2 regions of the Ensifer sp. EB106-03-01-XG145 genome follow, and region 2 is predicted to be linked to the other one. Evidence: riboswitches for the same ligand, from Rfam matches in the RefSeq annotation. Region 2 holds a riboswitch; the other holds the start of a gene.

Region 1 (7,600 bases), on a different contig from region 2:
AAGGACTATTTTCCTTCGGATTCTTTACCGGTACTTCGCGTTTCGATAGTGTGGTGTCGAACAAACCCAGCAAGTGGCCGCCTGTTCGGCCCGGACCTTTCGCATGTTGTCTCACGGCACGATCTGGCACGCCATCGATGCATTGGCCGAGCGCAATCAGCTCTCGCCTTCCGGTCTCGCCCGCCGCGCCGGGCTCGACCCCACCTCCTTCAACAAGTCCAAGCGCCACTCTGCCGACGGGCGGGAACGCTGGCCTTCGACGGAATCGATCGCCAAGGTGCTCGAGGCGACCGGCGCCACGATGGACCAGTTCACCAGCCTGTTGAGCCCGAATGACACTCAGGCCACCCCGGCGACTGCAAGTGCCGCGATCCCGCTGATCGGCTTCGCCCAGGCGGGTGCCGGCGGCTTCTTCGACGACGGCGGTTTTCCGGCCGGCCAGGGCTGGGACGTGATCGACTTTCCAACAGTGGCGGAACGCCGGACGGGCATCTACGCGCTTGAGGTGCAGGGCGATAGCATGCTGCCACTGTACCGCGACGGCGACACCCTGATCGTCGATCCGGGGGCGCAGGTTCGGCGCGGCGACCGCGTCGTGGTCAAGACACGCGAAGGCGAGGTCATGGCGAAGGTCCTGACACGCCAGACGCCGCGCACGATCGAACTCCTTTCCCTCAACCCGGAGCACCCGAACCGGGGCTTCGAGATCAGCCAGATCGAATGGATCGCCCGGATCATCTGGGCCAGCCAATAGGACGTTCTTCCTGATGCGGCAGCATTTATACTCCCTTGCCGGCGGCATCGCCGCGATCGCGCTTTTCACCGGCATCCTCTACGCGGGTGCAGCCGCCATTCGCGACCGCGAGAGTGCCGCCACGCCGGACTTCGTCCTCGAAACGCCCGACATGACGGAAATCGAGCCGGCGCCGGATGACGCCGAAACGGATGATAACGTACCGCTCGACTTGGGAACACCGACCGACGGCACCGCGCAGCCCGGTGCGGTTACGACCGGCGATCAACCGCAGACGTCGACGACGGAAAACGCCGCACGCGCCATCGAGCCGCAACAATTCGGTCTGCCCGACACCGTCACCGGCGCGCCGCTCGAACGCGCGGAGCCGCGTGCCCCGCTGTCAGAGCCGGAGAAGCAAGCGAAGGCGACCGCCGGGCCGACCATCCTCTATCGCCCCGTGGCGATCGCCGCCGGTGTGATCCAGTTCGACAAGCTCACGCTGCAGATCGATGGCATCGAGCCCGAGCAGGCAGAGAGAACCTGCGAAACCGGGGGGAAGAGTTGGCCCTGCGGCATCGTCGCACGGACGGCCTTCAGAAACTTGCTGCGCGCACGCGCGGTCAGCTGCGACATGCCCGAGGGGAGCGCCGGCGCATCGGCCACCGCTTCCTGCTCGCTCGGCGGGCAGGATCTCGCAACCTGGCTCGTCGACAACGGCTGGGCGACGCCGGTACCCGGCTCGCCGCTCAAGACGCGGGCCGACGCTGCGCGCCAGGCGAAGCTCGGCTTCTATGGCGAAGATCCGCGCGACCTCAGTCACACGCCGATGACGTTCGACGACCCAACCCTCGGCACCGGGATGGACGAGCCGCAGCCAGACTTGTAAACAGCCGCGGCAATTCCCAGCTCTCAACCGTCCAGATCATCTCATTACATCGTTGAAACAGTGAGATGATCCAACTCTTTGAAACTCTGCAATCCGGATGGACACCGCTTCACGCCGTTCCCGGAATTGCGCTACCGCCGGAAAGACCCATGCTGCCAAGCCTCAGCCACCACGAAGCGCTCATCTATGTCATGGTGATGATGTCGGCGGTCGACCGCGAGATGAGCGACGACGAATTCACCCGCATCGGCCGGCTGGTGCAGTTCCTGCCGGTCTTCGAGGGATTCGACGAGGACCAGCTCGTCCATATCGGCCACGAATGCTCCGCCCAGCTCGCGGCTCCCGAGGGGTTGGACATCGCGCTGGAAATCGTGCGCGAGGCGCTTCCGGAAAAGTTCCATGAGACGGCCTATGCACTTGCCGTCGAGATCGCCGCCGCGGACCAGCGCATTCGCAACGAAGAGATCCGGCTGTTGCAATTGCTGCGCGACCGCCTCGGTCTCGACAAGCTCACCTGCGCCGCCATCGAACGAGGGGCGCTTGCTCGCTTCCGCCGGTAGCTCATCATTTCCTGGCGTTCACGCCAAGCTGTCTACAGCGCCGCGCGTCTTATGAGACGCGCAAAGGTCGCTGTAGCACTTTGAATTGCGGCATGTATTTGTCCTTTAATCGGGTACGATTAAAGGAACATGCAGTGGGCGATCAATAGATGCCGTTGGGGAAGTAGCGCAGGTAGATTTCCTCGAGCCGGCCGCTGCGCGACAGCGCCAGCAGCGCGTGGTCGATCGCCTGGGTCAGCGCCGGTTCGGATTTGCGGTTCATGATCGTCAGGCCTTCACCGAGAAAGCGCTGCGAGAAATAGGCACCATCGACGAGTGCGCAGCAGCCGCCGGCAGTCGTGCCTGAGATCCAGAAGGAAAGCTGCAAACCGTCGGAAAAGACCGCCGGCACCTCACCCTTCTGCAGTGCCGTGAGCATGGCATCGCGATCCGGGAAAACCTTGGTCGCGATACTCGGGAAGAACGCCTTGAACATGGCCTCATGGGTGGTGCCCGCCACGACACCGACCGTTTTTTTTCTGAGGTCCTTCGGACCCGTCACGGCGCCGGCCGCCTTGGCGTTGATGGCTAAGCGGGCCGGAAGTCGCATGAAGGCGCGCGAGAAGCCGAAGCGCTGGCGCAGTTCCGGGCCGACGGCAATACCGGCGGCAACCGCTTCGCCCTGCCCCTGCTCCAGCGCCGGCAGCAGTTCCGCATAGGTCACTGCCTGGATCTGGCATTTGGCTTCGATGTCGAGCTCGCGGCAGATCTCGCGCACGAGATCGACGTGAAAACCGGAGAGCTTGCCGGACTGATCGATGAAGTTGAACGGCGGAAAGTCGACCGTCGTCAGGAAGCGCAAGCGCGCAAGGCCCGTGAGATCGGGCTTGGCGATGCGTTCGCGCGCATCGAACAGAATGGGCAGGTCCCTGGGCTGGGCCGCAAGCGGCGTTGCGATCAGGGACGCGCAAAGGGCGAACAGGGGAAGAAATCTCATGGGCAGCGGGCCGGCACGGTTCTTGTCTCAGGGGCGGCGCTTGGAACCGCGGGATGATTCATCGAGCGGTAAAGTAACCGTCCGCAGGGCAACTGGCCATAGGTCTCGCTCGAGCGGGGCAAAAGAGGATTCAGGAAGGATTGGAGCGGGTGATCGGGATCGAACCGACGACATCAAGCTTGGGAAGCTGGCGTTCTACCACTGAACTACACCCGCGATGCCTGCGAAATTTCCCGAACCGGGACGATCTGTCAAGGACCCTTGCGCGGTATCGCACGAGGGTCCCGTGAAAAATCCCTACTCGGCGCGGAAATGTTTCGAAAGCTTCAGGCCCTGGGCCTGGTAGTTGGAGCCGACGCCGAGGCCGTAGAGACCGTCAGGACGCTCCAGCATGTGTTCATAGATCAGGCGGCCGACGATCTGCCCGTGTTCGAGGATGAACGGCACCTCGTGGCTGCGCACTTCCAGAACGGCGCGGCTACCGCTACCACCGGCAGAGGCATGGCCGAAGCCGGGATCGAAGAAGCCGGCATAGTGCACGCGGAACTCGCCCACCAGCGGATCGAACGGCGTCATCTCGGCCGCATAAAGCGGCGGCACATGCACCGCTTCGCGCGAGACGAGGATGTAGAACTCGTCCGGATCGAGGATCAGCTCGTCGCGTCCGCGGCTGTAGAGCGGCTCCCAGAAATCGAAGATCTTGTGCTGCGCCTTCTTGTCGACGTCGATGACGGCGGTGTGGTGTTTGCCACGGTAGCCGATCAGACCCTCCGGACCGGTGCCCTTGAGGTCGATCGACAGTGCAATGCCGCCGCCGCTGACATTCGGTCGCTCGCTCGCCACCAGCACGTCGCTTTCATGCAGCGCCAGCAGCTCCTGTTCGGAGAGCAGCGACTGGCCCATGCGGAAGCGGATCTGCGACAGGCGCGAACCACGGCGCACGACGATCGGGAAGGTGCGCGGGCTGATTTCGAGATAGAGCGGACCGCTATAGCCGGCAGGAATCTTGTCAAACTCTTGGGCGCGGTCGGTGATCACGCGGGTGAAGATGTCGAGGCGGCCGGTCGAGCTCTTCGGATTGGCCGAGGCCGACATGCCCGCAGGCAGCGCCAGGCTCTCCATCAACGGCACGATGTAGACGCAGCCGGTTTCGAGCACGGCGCCATCGGTGAGATCGACGACATGCAGCTTCAGCCGGTCGAGCTTGTCGGCGACGAGGTGGGACGGGCCGGGCATGAAGCTCGCGCGGACGCGGAAGGCCTTGGCGCCAAGGCGCAGGTCGAGGCTTGCCGGCTGGATCTGATCGTCATCCAGCGGCCTCTCGCTCTTCAGGCGCCCCGTTTCGAGCAGCGCGGCAATCGCGCGGTCGGCCAAAATCCCAGTATCGCGGGCCATTGCAGTCCTCTTTCCAGTTGCGAGACAAAACCAAACTCCGGGAATTGACGCAAGCGCACCCTAGCAGTATTGAAGCTTTATCCCGTGGTGATTTGGCCGGTCGGCTTGCAGCCACGTTAAACAAGTAGCTAAAAAGGCCGGGTGTCAAACCGGCCCGTTTTTGCGGCCGGTTTTTTTTGTTTTTGAAGGTGATCGTCACATGAGCAAAAACTGGCGCCCGGCAACCCAACTCGTCCACGGCGGAACCACCCGCTCGCAGCATGGCGAGACGTCCGAGGCGATCTTCCTCACCCAGGGCTTCGTTTACGAGACATCCGAGGCGGCAGAAGCGCGTTTCAAAGGCGAGACCGAAGGCTTCATCTATGCCCGCTACGGCAGCCCGACCAACGACATGTTCGAAAAGCGCATGTGCATGCTGGAAGGCGCCGAAGACGCGCGGGCCACGGCTTCGGGCATGGCCGCCGTTTCTGCGGCAATCCTCTGCCAGCTGAAGGCTGGCGATCATATCGTTGCCGCCCGTGCGCTGTTCGGTTCATGCCGCTGGGTGGTCGAGACGCTGGCGCCGAAATACGGCATCGAGTGCACGCTGGTCGATGGACGCGATCTCGCCAACTGGGAAAAGGCGATCCAGAAGAACACCAAGGTCTTCTTCCTGGAAAGCCCGACCAACCCGACCCTCGAAGTCATCGACATTGCCGGTGTGGCCAAGCTTGCCAACCAGATCGGCGCCAAGGTCGTCGTCGACAACGTTTTTGCGACGCCACTCTTCCAGAAGCCGCTGGAACTCGGCGCCCATATCGTCGTCTATTCCGCCACCAAGCATATCGATGGCCAGGGCCGGTGCCTCGGCGGCGTCGTGCTTGCTGACAAGGAATGGATCAACGAGAACCTGCACGACTACTTCCGTCATACCGGCCCGGCCATGTCGCCGTTCAATGCCTGGACGCTGCTGAAGGGCATCGAAACCTTGCCGCTGCGCGTGCGCCAGCAGACGGAAACCGCACGCCGCGTCGCCGACTTCCTGGCTGAGCAGCCGCAGGTGGCGAAGGTCATCTATCCCGGCCGCAAGGATCACCCGCAGGCCGACATCATCGCCAAGCAGATGACCGGCGGTTCCACCCTCGTCGCGTTTGAACTGAAGGGCGGCAAGGATGCGGCCTTCGCGCTGCAGAATGCGCTCGAGATCGTGCGTATCTCCAACAATCTCGGCGACTCCAAGAGCCTGATCACCCATCCGGCAACGACCACGCACAAGAACCTGACCGACGAGGCCCGCGAAGAGCTGGGCATTTCCGCCGGCACGGTGCGTTTCTCGGCCGGCATCGAAGACAGCGAGGATGTCGTCGAGGATTTCGCCCGCGCGCTTGAGGCCGTCAAAGCCTGACGCAACGAAAAGATACGGCCGCCGCGACAGACGGCGGCCATCGATCCCTCGTGGCGCTCATGCAGCGGGCGCCCCGCCATCCAATATGGCCTCACCAGCGGGATCGAGCGGGTTCGAACAGCCGATCCGGATACCCGCAAGCCCTTGCCCCAGAATGGGTATGCACAATCTTGCCGTTATTCTTGACGAAACCATCTTGCTGTAGAATACCCTGAAAGACCGAAGCAAGGTGTTGCCCATGTATCGCGCTTTGACCCGCGACATAGAAGTTACGGTGGAGCCGTACTATCTCGAAGAGCAGTCGGACCCCGATGACGGCCGCTATGTCTGGGGCTATCGCATTGTCATCTCAAACCATTCGGACGCAGCCGTGCGGTTGATGACCCGCTACTGGCATATCACCGATGAGAATGGGCAGGTCGATGAGGTCAGCGGTCCCGGCGTGATCGGCGAACAGCCGCTGCTCAACCCCGGCGACACCTATGAGTATTCGTCCGGCTGCCCGCTGGATACGCCGTCGGGCGTGATGTTCGGCCATTACAGTATGGAAGCGGAAGGCGGAGAGACCTTCAACGTGGCCATCCCCGCCTTCTCGCTCGATTCACCCGGGCTCGTGCGTACCCTGAACTAGCTTGATCCGGAGTGGCGCCGGCTACTGCGGACGCACTTCGCTTGCCTCGAAACGATAGGTCGTCGAGCAGAATTCGCAGGTGACCTTCACGGCCCCCTCCTCGATGGTGCTTTCGATATCATCAGCGTCCAGATTGGCGAGCACCGAACGCAGCTTCTCGCGCGAGCAGCTGCAACGGTCAAAGACCGCCTGCGGCTCATAGACGCGAACGCCGCGCTCGTGAAACAGCCGGTAGAGCAAGCGTTCGGTTCCGACCATCGGGTCGGTCAGCTCGTCGGTGTCGATCGTCTCGACCATCACCTTGGCTTCCGCCCAGAGATCGTCATCCTCGAAGACGCCTTCCCCGTCATCGCCATCGCCGCCGGAAAGATCAGGCTGGCGCATGCGCTCCGGCGCTTCCGGCAGGAACTGCGCGACCATGCCGCCGGCACGCCAGCGATGGCGCGGCTTGCCGCTTTCATCGCGGTCGAGCAGCTCGGCAACGCCGAGCCTGACCTTGGTCGGGATCTGCTCTGACTGGCGGAAATAGACGCCAGCGATTTCTTCCAGCGTGGCGCCGTCCAGCGCAACGATGCCCTGATAGCGCTGAGTATGAGCGCCCTGGTCGATGGTGAAGGCGAGTACGCCCTTGCCAAGCAGTTCATGCGAAAGGGTGCGGCCATCCTTCTCGGCGTCGGCAAGCGCATCTGCATCGTAGCGGGCATAGGCGCGCACGCGATCCGGCGTCGAGAAGTCTGCGACGACGAGATCGACCGGACCATCGCCTTTCGTCTGGACGATCAGCTTGCCTTCGAACTTCAGCGAAGTGCCGAGCAGAACCGTCAGCACGACGGTTTCGGCAACGAGCCGCGCGACCGGAAGCGGATAGTTGTGGCGCTCCAGAATTGCGTCGAGCATCGGGCCGAGCTGCACGGCGCGGCCGCGCACGTCGAGGCCTTCCACCTGGAAAGGCACGACGTGATCGTCACCGGCGAAGTCGAATTCACCAAGCCCTGGCGTCATGTCAGTCATGTCTTGCTCCTTGCCTCAGCA
Region 2 (7,600 bases):
GGCATTTTCACCCGCCCGGCGAAGCGTGTTTGGATAGATTTTCCTTCATTTCGGCGCAAAACTCATCTAAACGCTAGCGCAACATTCTTCTGAAATCGAAGGCCTGAAGTTATGGAAAAATTCGTCAAGCTCACCGGTGTCGCCGCCCCCCTCCCCGTCGTCAACATCGACACGGACATGATCATTCCGAAGGATTACCTGAAGACGATCAAGCGCACCGGCCTAGGCAAGGGTCTTTTCGCCGAAGCCCGCTACAATGAGGATGGCTCGGTCAACCCGGACTTCGTGCTCAACAAACCCGCCTACCAGAACGCCAAGATCCTGGTTGCCGGCGACAACTTCGGCTGCGGCTCCTCGCGCGAGCATGCCCCCTGGGCGCTGCTCGACTTCGGCATCCGCTGCGTGATCTCCACGTCCTTTGCCGACATCTTCTACAACAACTGTTTTAAGAACGGCATTCTGCCGATCGTCGTCAGCCAGGCCGACCTCGACAAGCTGATGGACGACGCTTCGCGCGGCTCCAACGCCATCCTCTCGGTCGACCTGGAATCCCAGGAAATCACCGGCCCGGACGGCGGCTCGGTCAAGTTCGAGGTCGATGCCTTCAAGCGCCACTGCCTGCTGAACGGCCTCGACGATATCGGCCTGACGCTGGAAAAGGCAACCGCGATCGACAGCTTCGAGAAGACGGTCGGCGCCTCGCGCCCCTGGGCTTAAAGCGAGACATGGCGCGCAAGCTCATCTCTTCGGGTTCGCCCTTCGAAAAGACGGCAGGCTATTCGCGTGCCGTCGCGATGGGCGACTGGTGCTTCGTCTCCGGCACGACCGGCTACGACTATGCCACCATGACCATGCCCGAAACGGTGGAAGAGCAGGCGCGCAATTGCCTGAAGACGATCGAGGGCGCACTGAAGGAAGCGGGCTTCTCGCTTAAAGACGTGGTGCGCAATCACTACTACGTCACCGATGCCAGCTTCGCCGACCGGGTGTTCCCGATCTTCGGCGAAGTCTTCGGCGAGATCCGTCCGGCCGCAACCATGATCGTCTGCGATCTGATCCGCCCGGAAATGCTGATCGAGATCGAAGTCACCGCCCTCCGCGGCTGAGACCGAGCTTTTCTGCTCACGCCATCTCTTCTCAAATCGATTCCGATTTTGGCCAATATGCGATAGTCCATGGACACCGCCTGCTAGACCTATGCTGAACCGGAAGACGATTATGCAATTCGAAGGCACCGCAGATTACATCGCCGACAAGGACCTGATGATCGCCGTCAATGCTGCGATCCGGCTGGAGCGGCCGCTGCTCGTCAAGGGTGAACCCGGCACCGGCAAGACCGAGCTTGCCCGCCAGATTGCCGCTGCCCTTGGCCTCGATCTGATCGAATGGAGCGTCAAGTCGACGACCAAGGCGCAGCAGGGCCTTTACGAGTATGATGCCGTGTCGCGCCTGCGCGACAGCCAACTCGGCGACGAGCGCGTCAACGAGGTCAGGAACTATATCCGCAAGGGCAAGCTCTGGCAGGCCTTCGAGGCCGACCGTCGCGTGGTGCTTCTGATCGACGAGATCGACAAGGCCGACATCGAGTTTCCGAACGACCTCTTGCAGGAACTCGACCGCATGGAATTCCATGTCTACGAGACCGGCGAGATGATCGGCGCCCGTCACCGGCCGATCGTCATCATCACCTCCAACAACGAGAAGGAACTGCCGGACGCCTTCCTGCGTCGCTGCTTCTTCCACTATATCCGCTTCCCCGATGCCGAAACGCTCGCGCGCATCGTCGAGGTGCACTATCCCGGCATCCGCAAAACGCTGCTATCTGCGGCCCTTGCCGCCTTCTACGACATCCGCCAGGTGCCGGGCCTCAAGAAGAAGCCGTCCACCTCCGAAGCGCTCGACTGGATCCGCCTGCTTGTCGCCGACGAGGTCGATCCGGCCGACCTCCGCGTCGACGCCAAGACCATGCTGCCGAAGCTGCACGGGGCGCTGTTGAAGAACGAGCAGGACGTGCATCTCTTCGAGCGCCTGGCCTTCATGGCGCGCCGCGACGGATGAGGCCGGACGCCCACAAGGTCCTGATCTACGCCACCTGGCAGGACCACCTGCTGGTCTTCGACGAGCCGGACTTTCCCGAAATCGAGTTGCAGGTACCCGGCGGCACGATGGAGCCGGGCGAAAGCCCTGAAGCTGCCGCCTTGCGGGAATTCGTGGAAGAGACCGGGCTGACGCCATCGCGGGCCCTCACCCATCTCGTCACGAAGGACTACTCCTTCCGGAAGGAAGGCCAGACCATCTGCCATCGCCGGCACTATTTTCATGTCGCCCTTGCCGGCGAGCAACAGAAAACCTGGCTGCACCATGAAATGACGCCCTTTGGCGGTGGTGCGCCGATCCGCTTTCGCTTCTTCTGGCTCGGCTTAGACGAGGCTAGCCGTCGGCTCGGATACGGCATGCAGGACGGCCTAGATTATCTTCACACGCACGGAAGTTGCCCCTCACCCTAGCCCTCTCCCCGCAGCCGGGGAGAGGGGACGGAAATGGCGACGGTCGCCGCGAGACAATGATGTCCGGGCTTCTTTCTGGAACGGAAATGATCGGCCCCTGGGAGGCGCGAGCGGGTGCCACAAGCTCCCTTCTCCCCGCCTGCGGGGAGAAGGTCGCGGCAGCGGGATGAGGGGCCGCCCGACCGCCCGAATCGTTTTTCTTGACCCCCGCGCCCCAGTCGCGCTATCAAATTCCTCGTGGTGATTTGGCCGGCCGGCTTGCAGCCACGTTAAACAAGTCGCTAAAGGGCCGAGGAAAGTTGGATTTCCGAGGACCGGTCGCGATCAATCGCCGCCGGTTTTTTTGTATTGATCGAGTGGAAGCCCATGCCCATCAAGATTCCCGATACGCTGCCCGCTTTCGAAACCCTCGTGCATGAGGGTGTGCGGGTGATGACCGAGACCGTGGCGATCCGTCAGGATATCCGCCCGCTCCAGATCGGGCTCCTGAACCTCATGCCGAACAAGATCAAGACCGAGATCCAGATGGCGCGCCTGATCGGCGCCTCGCCGCTGCAGGTGGAATTGTCGCTGGTACGCATCGGCGCCCACCGGGCGAAGAACACCTCGGAAGATCACCTGCTTTCTTTCTACGAGACCTGGGACGAGGTGAAGGGCCGCAAGTTCGACGGCTTCATCATCACCGGCGCGCCGGTCGAGACGCTCGAATACGAGGACGTCACCTATTGGGACGAATTGAAGCGCATCCTCGATTGGACGGAGACCAACGTGCATTCGACGCTCAATGTCTGCTGGGGGGCGATGGCGGCGATCTACCATTTCCACGACGTGCCGAAGTATCCGCTGAACGAGAAGGCCTTTGGCGTCTACCGCCACCAGAACCTCAATCGCTCGTCGGTCTATCTCAACGGCTTCTCCGACGACTTCGCCGTCCCCGTCTCGCGTTGGACCGAGGTCAGGCGTGCCGACATCGACAAGGTGCCCAGCCTCGAAATCCTGATGGAATCGAAGGAGATGGGCGTCTGCCTCGTGCACGAGAAAAAGGGCAACCGGCTCTACATGTTCAACCACGTGGAGTATGATTCGACCTCGCTGTCGGACGAATATTTTCGCGACGTGGACGCAGGCGTGCCGATCAAGATGCCGCACGACTATTTCCCGCACAACGATTCGACCCTGCCGCCGCAGAACCGCTGGCGCAGCCATGCGCACCTCTTCTTCGGCAACTGGATCAACGAGATGTACCAGACGACGCCCTATGATCTCGCAGAGATCGGCACCGGAGAAAGCCAGGACTGACCGATGTTCATCCCCTTCTTCCTCGAACTCAAAGCGGCGAAAGTTCCGGTGACGCTCCGGGAATTCCTGTCGCTGATCGAGGGGATGGAGGCGGGCATCGCCACATTCGATGTCGAAGCCTTCTACTTCCTGGCGCGCACGGCGCTGGTGAAGGACGAGCGCCATATCGACCGCTTCGACCGGGTGTTCCAGCACTGCTTCTCCGGGCTCGAGGCGGTCAATCCCATGGAGACGGGCGAAGAGGCCGTCATCCCCGAGGACTGGCTGCGCAAGCTCGCCGAAAAACACCTGACCGAGGAAGAAAAGCGCCTGATCGAATCCCTCGGGGGCTTCGACAAGCTGATGGAGACCCTGCGCCAACGGCTTCGGGAGCAGCAAGGCCGGCATCAGGGCGGCTCGAAATGGATCGGCACCGCCGGCACCTCCCCCTTCGGCGCCTATGGCTACAATCCCGAAGGGGTCAGGATCGGCCAGGACCAGTCGCGCCACCGCCGCGCCGTCAAGGTCTGGGACCGGCGCGAGTTCAGGGATTATGACGACACGGTCGAACTCGGCACCCGCAACATCAAGGTGGCGCTGAAAAGGCTCAGGCGCTGGGTGCGCCAGGGGGCGGCTGACGAACTCGACCTTTCCGGCACGATCCGTGCCACCGCCGAGCACGGCTATCTCGACGTGGTGACGCGGCCCGAACGCCGCAATGCGGTCAAGCTGCTGATGTTCTTCGATATCGGCGGCTCGATGGACGATCACATCCGCATCGTCGAGGAACTGTTTTCAGCCGCCCGCGGCGAGTTCCGCCATATGGAGCATTTCTATTTCCACAACTGTGTCTATGAGGGTCTGTGGAAGGACAATCGTCGCCGCCGCGTCGACATCACCCGCACCACCGAAGTGCTGCGCACCTATGGCGGCGACTATCGCGCCATCTTCGTCGGCGACGCGTCGATGAGCCCCTATGAGATCAGCCATCCCGGCGGCTCGGTCGAACATTGGAACGACGAGGCAGGCGCACTCTGGCTTTCGCGCATGACAGCGCATTTTCCGCGTTCGATCTGGATCAATCCCGTGCCCGAACAGCACTGGGGCTACACCCAGTCGATCGGCATGGTGAAGAGCCTGTTCGAGGGGCGGATGTTCCCTTTGACGCTCGCCGGCCTGCAGGATGCCACCAAGCAGCTATCGCGCTGACATGACCGCAGAGAGGTCGCTGTAGCACCTTGAATAGCTAGACGTTTTTGCCCTCAGGCCAGAGACGAAGCAGGGCCCCATTTAGTATGATTTTCCGGTTGCCGTGCCTTTGGAAATGACGCAGGTTGCTGCGGTCGCGAAGAGGGAGCCAGCGGTGAACATGCATCAGAACACGGAAATCTTCGGCCATCTGCCGTCCGGCGAGCCGGTCCATCGTATGGTGCTCTCCGGTGGCGGCCTCACCGCCCATGTCTTGACCTGGGGCTCGGTGATCCAGGACCTGCGCCTGGAAGGCCATGAGCCGCCATTGGTGCTCGGTTTCGCCGATCTCGAAAGCTATCTCGCCCATTCGCCCTATCTCGGCGCGACACCGGGGCGCTGCGCCAACCGGATCGCCGACGGGCGCTTCACGCTCGACGGTGAGACCTACCAGCTCGAACTGAACGAGAAGGGTGTCACCCACCTGCACGGCGGCAGCGACAATATCGGCAAGCGCAACTGGACGATCGTCCGCCAGACGCCTGATAGCGTGACGCTCACCATTACCGATCCGGATGGACGCGCCGGCTATCCCGGCAACTGCAAGGTCACTTGCACCTACGCGCTGAAGCCCGGCGGCGTCTTGAGCGTCGTCTACGAGAGCGAGACCGACCGGCCGACGCTCGCCAATGTCTGCCAGCACAGCTACTTCAATCTCGACGGCACTGTCGACGCGCTCGGACACGACATCATGATCGCCGCCGACCACTACCTGCCGACCAACGAACGCCAGGTGCCGACGGGCGAGATCCGTGCGGTCGAGGGCACCGCCTTCGATCTCCGCGAAATGACGTCGATGCGTCGCCAGACCGAAGGTGAACGCATCAGCTACGACCACAATTTCTGCCTTTCGAACGAGCCCATGGCGAAACATTCGGTGGCGCTTGCCCGCAGCATCAATTCCGGCGTCACGCTCGAAGTGCTGACGACCGAGCCTGGTGTGCAGCTCTATACCGGCGCAAAGCTCGACATCCCCGTGCCCGGCCTCGAGGGACGCCGCTACGGCCCATTTGCCGGCTTCTGCCTGGAAACCCAAATCTGGCCGGACGCCATCAACCATGCCGGCTTCCCGAATGCAGTGCTTCGCCCCGGCGAGATCCGTCGGCAGGAAACGGACTACGTCTTCATGAAGAGCTGAGTGGCGCGCGGGCGTCGACGATCTCTAGCGACAAGGGGAGGGACGGCGAACGTTCCAAAGGACCGTCGTGCTGTCCGATCGCCACAGGTGCTCGCATGGCGAAGCATCCGGCGCCTGACGGCGGATGCCGTTCATTTCCAAAATAACAGTGAAATGAAGTGGTTGGGAGAAATTGGAGCGGGTGAGGCGATTCGAACGCCCGACCCCAACCTTGGCAAGGTTGTGCTCTACCCCTGAGCTACACCCGCTCATAAACCGCGGTCCGGGGGTAGTCGGTGGACCGTGGCGTCGCTGTCTTGCGGCGACGGGCGGTATATGGCCTAAGCGATTTTGGAATGCAACAGGGAAATGACGAGAAATCGAATATTTTTTTGGAGACCCCTCGCGAAGCCCGGAAATGCCGCGTTTTCGGCCGCTGCCGCCGCCTGTGAGATTGCGCGGCCACCGGCTTCTCCCCTAAAGCAGAGGCGAAACGAATGCCCAAGGGATGAGAATCATGAGTGAATCACAGCCGAAGACCGCCGAAGACCTCTTTCATTTTCTCGACGGACTTGGGATCGAGCATAAAACCAAGAGCCACGAGCCGGTGTTCACCGTCGCCGAATCGGTGGCGCTGCGTGACGAGATCCCTGGCGGCCACACGAAAAACCTTTTCGTGAAGGACAAGAAGGACAACTATTTCCTGCTCACCGTCGAGGAACACGCGACGGTGGACCTGAAGACCGTTCACCAGGTGATCGGTGCGGCAAGCAAGGTGTCCTTCGGCAAGCCGGAGAAGCTGATGGAATATCTGGGCGTCATTCCAGGTGCCGTGACCGCCTTCGGCGCGATCAATGACACCGAGGGCAACGTCAAGATGATCCTCGACGAGGAGCTGATGAAGTTCGACGTCGTCAACTGCCATCCGCTCTCCAATGACGCGACGACCTCGATCGCATCCAGCGATCTGCTGCGCTTCATGGAAGCGACCGGACACGAACCGCTTGTCTTGAAAGTCACGGCCTGACATACGATCTTTGGCGCGAATGCAGTAAGCTGGCAGACGAGCCGGCGAGGAGAGAAGAATGACGGGCAGCGACAATCCCTATGCAGGGTCTTTCGGCACTCAGATGACGGCTTCGGCCTCTTTCGGTCAGCCGGCGCCGGCGGCCGCGTCGGACGGTGACCTGATCAAGGAAACCACCACTGCCAACTTCACCAAGGACGTGCTCGACGCCTCCAGGCAGCAGCCGGTTCTCGTCGATTTCTGGGCGCCCTGGTGCGGCCCCTGCAAGCAGCTGACCCCCGTCATCGAAAAGGTGGTCACGGAAGCCGCAGGCCGCGTCAAACTCGTGAAGATGAACATCGACGATCATCCCTCGATCGCCGGACAGCTCGGCATCCAGTCGATCCCCGCCGTCATCGCCTTCGTCGGCGGGCGTCCGGTCGA

What was found. Region 2 has a riboswitch for S-adenosylmethionine ahead of metA (homoserine O-acetyltransferase MetA). Riboswitches for the same ligand answer to the same signal wherever they lie in the genome.
Region 1: it holds a riboswitch for S-adenosylmethionine, as region 2 does, so the genes downstream of both, AC3WWH_RS02345 (O-succinylhomoserine sulfhydrylase) here and metA (homoserine O-acetyltransferase MetA) in region 2, are expected to answer to the same signal.

What each region holds. Positions count from the first base shown of each region.
Region 1 covers NZ_JBYTEC010000001.1:471,421-479,020, reverse strand. Annotated here, with positions in the region: gene AC3WWH_RS02375 (S24 family peptidase) at 104-754, shown strand; gene AC3WWH_RS02370 (thermonuclease family protein) at 768-1,622, shown strand; gene AC3WWH_RS02365 (tellurite resistance TerB family protein) at 1,772-2,182, shown strand; gene AC3WWH_RS02360 (transporter substrate-binding domain-containing protein) at 2,325-3,158, opposite strand; tRNA gene AC3WWH_RS02355 (tRNA-Gly) at 3,300-3,374, opposite strand; gene AC3WWH_RS02350 (2'-deoxycytidine 5'-triphosphate deaminase) at 3,456-4,553, opposite strand; SAM riboswitch at 4,628-4,706, shown strand; gene AC3WWH_RS02345 (O-succinylhomoserine sulfhydrylase) at 4,753-5,937, shown strand; gene apaG (Co2+/Mg2+ efflux protein ApaG) at 6,176-6,568, shown strand; gene AC3WWH_RS02335 (Hsp33 family molecular chaperone) at 6,590-7,579, opposite strand.
Region 2 covers NZ_JBYTEC010000003.1:144,419-152,018, forward strand. Annotated here, with positions in the region: gene leuD (3-isopropylmalate dehydratase small subunit) at 112-717, shown strand; gene AC3WWH_RS11310 (RidA family protein) at 726-1,106, shown strand; gene AC3WWH_RS11315 (AAA family ATPase) at 1,219-2,058, shown strand; gene AC3WWH_RS11320 (NUDIX hydrolase) at 2,055-2,507, shown strand; SAM riboswitch at 2,735-2,812, shown strand; gene metA (homoserine O-acetyltransferase MetA) at 2,874-3,806, shown strand; gene AC3WWH_RS11330 (vWA domain-containing protein) at 3,810-4,994, shown strand; gene AC3WWH_RS11335 (aldose epimerase family protein) at 5,155-6,171, shown strand; tRNA gene AC3WWH_RS11340 (tRNA-Gly) at 6,345-6,419, opposite strand; gene AC3WWH_RS11345 (prolyl-tRNA synthetase associated domain-containing protein) at 6,668-7,177, shown strand; gene trxA (thioredoxin) at 7,236-7,600, shown strand, end outside.